2 regions of the Streptomyces sp. NPDC093094 genome follow, and region 1 is predicted to be linked to the other one. Evidence: riboswitches for the same ligand, from Rfam matches in the RefSeq annotation. Region 1 holds a riboswitch; the other holds the start of a gene.
The links. A riboswitch is a leader RNA that binds a small molecule or an ion and turns the genes downstream of it on or off. The one in region 1 is predicted to bind S-adenosylmethionine.
Positions count from the first base shown of each region.

Region 2: it holds a riboswitch for S-adenosylmethionine, as region 1 does, so the genes downstream of both, ACIQGV_RS24835 (aminotransferase class V-fold PLP-dependent enzyme) here and thrC (threonine synthase) in region 1, are expected to answer to the same signal.

Region 1 is NZ_JBIVOX010000012.1:111,605-114,704, forward strand. It holds gene ACIQGV_RS25620 (trehalose-6-phosphate synthase) at 1-451, opposite strand, end outside; gene ACIQGV_RS25625 (glucosyl-3-phosphoglycerate synthase) at 522-1,466, opposite strand; SAM riboswitch class I at 1,635-1,782, shown strand; gene thrC (threonine synthase) at 1,801-3,084, shown strand; gene ACIQGV_RS25635 (MoaD/ThiS family protein) at 3,081-3,100, shown strand, end outside.
Region 2 is NZ_JBIVOX010000011.1:263,361-266,460, forward strand. It holds gene ACIQGV_RS24835 (aminotransferase class V-fold PLP-dependent enzyme) at 1-877, opposite strand, end outside; SAM riboswitch class IV at 1,009-1,125, opposite strand; gene trpD (anthranilate phosphoribosyltransferase) at 1,202-2,266, opposite strand; gene ACIQGV_RS24845 (cytochrome bc complex cytochrome b subunit) at 2,387-3,100, opposite strand, start outside.

The sequences.
Region 1 (3,100 bases):
CCTCGGCGGCCTCCTCGGCGAGCGCCTCGGCGAAGGCCCGGTTGTACGCCTCGTACGACGCCCACTGCGCGCGGAAGCCGGCGTCGAAGACGGGTTCGAGAGGGGTCTGGTAGAGCATGTGGTGGACGAACCACAGGACCGAGTTGGCGATGCCGTTGTAGGCGTCGGAGAAGACCGTCGCGTCGATGTCCAGCATGCGCACCTGCTGCCCGCCGGTGGCGTCGGCGGACAGCCGCCTGCCGCCGTGGGAGCGGCGCACCGCCTCGCGGTCGGCGTCGCCCAGCGCCGCGCAGACCCATACCGCGCCCGCCTCCGGCCCGATCGCCGACAGCCCGGAGACCAGCCCGCCGCCGCCCCGCCGGGCGTGCAGCGAGCCGTCCTCGCGCAGTTCGTACGAGACCGGGCCGCGGTTGGACGCGACCAGCACCTGTGCACCGTGCGTGGGAGCCATACGCCTCAACCTAGCCCGGCCCGGAAACGCTCAAACGTGCGGTTCATCTGTATACGGCCGTCGTCGGGCACTACGCGACCCTGCGGGCCGCGTACTCGGCGATCTCCGCCATCGGCGGACGTTCCTCGGTGTCCACGGAGTAGGTGCGGGCCTCGAAGCCGTCCTCGCCGCGCTCGAACTGGGTGAGGGCCGGGCGGACGAGGTGCCCGCGGGCCAGCCGGAGCTGGGCCGTGCGGTAGATCGCGGCGGCCATGCGGCCGAGGGCCTGGCCGTCCTGGTGGCGGTGCTTGCGCACCCCGACGTCGACCTGGGCGAGGGCGTCCAGGCCCACCAGATGGAGGGAGTCGACCAGCATGCCCAGTTCCACGCCGTAGCCGACGGGGAAGGGCAGCTGTTCGAGAAGACTGCGGCGGGCCGCGTACTCGCCGCCGAGCGGCTGCACGAAGCCCGCGAGCTGGGGCCAGTGCATGTTCAGCAGCGGGCGGGCCATCAGCTCCGTGACCCGGCCCCCCTGGCCCGCGGCGCCGGCCAGGGGACGGTCGTACATCCCCTTGACCAGATCCACCCCGGGGTCGGTGAGGAGCGGGCCGACGATGCCGGAGACGAAGTCGGAGGAGAACTCCTTCAGGTCGGCGTCGATGAAGCAGACGATGTCCCCGCCGGTGACGAGGAGCGAGCGCCAGAGCACCTCGCCCTTGCCCGGGACGGCCGGGATGCGGGGCAGGATCGTGTCGCGGTGGACGACCTTGGCGCCGGCCGCCGCGGCGACCTGCGAGGTGCGGTCGGTGGAACCCGAGTCGACCACGACTATCTCGTCGACCAGGGGGACCTGCTGCATCAGGTCGTGGCGGACGATCGCGACGATGTCGCCGACCGTCTCCTCCTCGTTGAGCGCGGGGAGCACGACGGAGACCGTCAGCCCGGACGCCCGCTTCGCGGCGAGGATCTTGTGGAGCGGGCGGTCGGTCACGGACCAGGAGCGGGTGGTCAGCCAGCGCTCGACTTCTTCCAGCACAGCCTGCGGCTCCTCTGCGTTCTCTCGGCGAGCGGGGGTCTCGGGAAACTCTGTGATCCATCTCGCGGTTCGGACGGCTATCTCAACTGTCCTGGCCTTCGGTTACAGTCTTGAACAACGCTGATGACCATCGCATGTCGGGGGCCGTCGGCGCGGACAACCACATACAGCTCATCCAGAGGGGCAGAGGGAAACGGCCCGATGAAGCCCCGGCAACCCTCCAGTCGGTTCTCCTGACATTCGTGCAGCGAGGCTCCCGGCTAGGGAAGGTGCCAAATCCGTCTCACGACGAGATGCGTCGTGAGGAAGATGAGGAGAAAGGGCCTCGCCTCACATGGCTTCGCAGACTGTTGCAAGCAGCACCGATCCCGTCGTCGACCTCGGTCCCGCAGCGGCCCTGAGCTGTCGCGAGTGCGGACACCGGGTCCCCCTCGGACCCGTCTTCGCCTGCGAGGAGTGTTTCGGGCCGCTGGAGATCTCCTACGACTTCTCCGCGTACGACACCGAGGAACTGCGGAAGCGGATCGAGGCCGGACCGGCGAACATCTGGCGTTACGCCCCCCTGCTTCCCGTCCCGGCGGACGTGGCCGAGAAGCCCAACCTGAACCCCGGCTGGACCAAGCTCGTCAAGGCCGACAACCTGGCGCGCGAGCTGGGTGTCACCGGCGGCCTCTTCGTCAAGGACGACTCCGGCAACCCCACCCACTCCTTCAAGGACCGGGTCGTGGCGCAGGCCCTGGAGGCCGCCCGCGCCTTCGGCTTCACCACACTGTCCTGCTCCTCCACCGGCAACCTCGCCGGTGCCGTCGGTGCCGCGGCCGCGCGTGCCGGTCTCCGCTCCTGCGTGTTCATCCCGCACGACCTGGAGCAGGGCAAGGTCGTCATGGCCGCGGTCTACGGCGGCGAGCTCGTCGGCATCGAGGGCAACTACGACGACGTCAACCGCTTCTGCTCCGAGCTCATCGGCGACCCGGCCGGCGAGGGCTGGGGCTTCGTCAACGTCAACCTGCGGCCCTACTACGCGGAGGGCTCCAAGACCCTCGCGTACGAGATCTGCGAGCAGCTGGGCTGGCGGCTGCCGGACCAGATCGTGGTGCCGATCGCGTCGGGCTCCCAGCTCACCAAGATCGACAAGGGCCTCCAGGAGCTGATCCGGCTCGGGCTCGTCGAGGACCGGCCGTACAAGATCTTCGGTGCGCAGGCCGAGGGCTGTTCGCCGGTGTCGACGGCCTTCAAGGCCGGGCACGACGTGGTGCGGCCGCAGAAGCCGGACACCATCGCCAAGTCGCTGGCCATCGGCAACCCCGCCGACGGGCCGTACGTCCTCGACATCGCGCGCCGCACCGGCGGTGCCGTGGAGGACGTGACGGACGAGCAGATCGTGGACGCGATCAAGCTGCTCGCCCGGACCGAGGGCATCTTCGCCGAGACGGCCGGCGGTGTGACCGTCGGTGTGACGCGCAAGCTGATCGAGAGCGGCGCCCTCGACCCCTCGCTGACCACCGTCGTCCTCAACACCGGTGACGGCCTCAAGACCCTCGACGCGGTGGCCGGCACCGGTCTGACCGCGACGATCCGCCCCAACCTGGACTCCTTCCGAGAGGCTGGCCTCGCATGAGCGTGACCGTCCGCAT
Region 2 (3,100 bases), on a different contig from region 1:
AGTAGGCGCCGATCACGTTCGGGGAGCCGGCCTCGTGGCGGGCCGGGCTCTCGTGCCACTCGACGGCCACGCCGCCGTCCTCCCGCCGGGTGACCTTGCGGCTGGCGCCGCCGCCCGCCAGATACGGCTCCGCCTCCCGCAGCCAGTCGGCACGGCCGGCCAGGACGCCCGAGCCGAAGGGCGCGTACAGCTTGTGCCCGGAGAAGGCGACCCAGTCGACGTCCAGGTCGCGCACGCTCACCGGGTGGTGCGGGGCCAGCTGTGCGGCGTCCAGCACGATCCGGGCGCCGTGCGCGTGGGCGGCCGCGGCGAGCTCGCGCACCGGCCAGATCTCACCGGTGACGTTGGAGGCGCCCGTCACGCACACCAGGGCCGGGCCGTAGGGGTCACGGCCGGCCAGCGCGCGCTCCAGGGTCTCCACCGCCTGGCGCGGGGTGCGCGGGGCGTCGAGGCAGGTGACCCGGGCGTCCCGCCAGGGCAGCAGCGAGGCGTGGTGCTCGGTCTCGAAGACGAAGACCTGGCAGTCGGCGGGCAGGGCGCGGGCGAGCAGGTTGAGGGAGTCGGTGGTGGACCGGGTGAAGACCACCTGGTCGTTCTCCCGGCAGTCCAGGAACCCGGCGACCGTGCGGCGGGCGTTCTCGAACAGGTCGGTGGACAGCTGGGAGAGGTAGCCGGCGCCGCGGTGCACGCTGCCGTAGTACGGGGCATAGGCGGCCACGTCGTCCCAGACGCGCTGGAGGGCGGGGGCGCTGGCCGCGTAGTCGAGGGCCGCGTAGACGACCTCGCCGCCGGTGACGAGCGGGACGGTGACATCCCGGCCCAGAACGGGCAGCGGGGCACAAACGGACTGGTCGGCGGCAGCGACGGAGACAGACATGGCGAGGACTCCCGTGAGGGTGGAGGAAGAAGAGAAAGAAGGGAACGCGGAGGCGGGGCTCGGCGGCCCTATCGCATTCGCTTGCTCACGGAAGGCTCCCTCGAACGACCAGGACCCCTGGTGTCGAGAGGGGTCCGCGCTTGCCGTGGACCTTGCTGTCCACGGCCTGGTCCTCACCCGGGGCACCCCGCCACGGACGGAGGGTTGCCGGACAGTCGGCCGGGGCCTCATGACTGTCACTCATGACCTGGTACAGGAACGTACGCGAAGTGATCGCCGCCCCGCAACCCGTGTCCGGATCGCGGGACGGCCGTCGGCGGGAGGTCAGGCGTTGCTGGCCGCCACCCAGCGGTCCAGCGTCCGCTGCGCCGCGCCCGAGTCGATCGACTCCGCGGCCTTCGCCATGCCGGCCCCGATCTGCTCCGCCAGCGGCGCTCCGGTCGGCTCCAGCGCCACCAGCGCGGCCGCCGAGTTGAGCAGTACGGCGTCCCGGACGGGCCCCGTCTCGCCGCCGAACACGCGCAGCGCGACCTCGGCGTTGTAGGAGGCGTCCGCGCCCCGCAGGGCCTCCACCGGGACCAGGCCGATGCCGACCTCGCGCGGGTCGAACGCCTCCTCGGTGACCTTGCCGTCCCTGACCACCCACACCCGGGAGGTGGCGGTGGTCGTCAGCTCGTCGAGGCCGTCGTCCCCGCGGAAGACCAGCGAGGAGTTGCCGCGCTCGGCGAAGACGCCCGCGACGATCGGCGCCATGCGCGCGTCCGCGACCCCGACCGCCTGGGCCCTGACCTTCGCCGGATTGGTGAGCGGGCCGAGGAAGTTGAAGGTGGTCCGGATGCCCAACTGCCCGCGGGCGGCGGCCACATGACGCAGCGCCGGGTGGAACTTCACCGCGAAGCAGAAGGTGATCCCGGCCTCCTCCGCGACCTGCGCCACCCGCTGGGGGGTCAGCTCCAGGTTGACGCCGAGCTTCTCCAGCACGTCGGACGCGCCGGACGCCGACGACGCCGCGCGGTTGCCGTGCTTGACGACCTTCGCGCCGGTGCCGGCGACCACGATCGAGGACATGGTGGAGATGTTCACCGTCCTGGCGCCGTCCCCGCCCGTGCCGACGATGTCGACGGTGGCGCCGGGCACCTCGATGACATTGGCGTGCTCGTACATCGTGCGGACCAGACCGGTGATCTCCTCCACGGTCTCGCCCTTGGCGCGCAGCGCCACCGCGAACCCGGCGATCTGGGCGTCGGTGGCCTCGCCGCGCATGATCCGGTCCATCGCCCAGGCGGTCGCCTCGGCGCTCTGGTCGTGCCCGTCGAGCAGGGCGTTCAGCACCTGGGGCCAGGAACGGCCCGCCGCGGTGTCGCCTCCAGCGGGGGTCACAGCGCTCATCAGCCGCTCCTGAGTGTCGTGAGGGAGTGTGATCCCCAGCCTATCCAGCCCGGGGCAGGGCGAAGGGCCCCGTCCGAACACCGGACGGGGCCCTTCGCTGTGGCGTGGCGAACGCAGCGATCAGTGGTGGCCGTGGCCGCTCGTGATCTCCTTGTACTCCTCGACGGTCGGCTTCTCGATCTGGGAGTCCTCGCCGAAGTACGCCTTGCTCAGCTTGGCGCGCAGCTTCTCGGAACCCTTGACCTTGCGCTCGACACCGTTCTCGTCGACCGTCGGCCCGATCTCGGCCGGCTTGTACTGCTCGTGCGCGGTGAGGGTGTGCAGCTGCTCCTGGCTGAGCGGCTCGTGCACCTCGATGAACTCACCGTGCGGCAGGCGCTTGATCGTGCCGGTCTCGCGGCCGTGCAGGACCTTGTCCTTGTCACGGCGCTGGAGGCCGAGGCAGATCCGCTTGGTGAGGACGAACGCGATGATCGGTCCGGCGAAGAAGCCGATGCGGACGAACCAGGTGACCGCGTTGATCGACAGGTGGAAGTGGGTGGCCCAGAGGTCGTTTCCACCACCGATCAGCGTGATCATGTACATCGTGATCCAGGCGACGCCGAACGCGGTGCGCGTCGGGGCGTTGCGCGGACGGTCCAGGATGTGGTGCTCGCGCTTGTCGCCGGTGATCCAGGACTCGATGAAGGGGTAGACCGCGAGGGCGATCAGCACCACACCGAACAGGACCAGCGGGATGAACACGCCCAGGACCAGCGTGTGGCCCCAGAGGTTGATCTCCCAGCCCGGGAAGAAGCGGATCAGACCCTCGGCGAAGCCCATGTACCAGTCGGG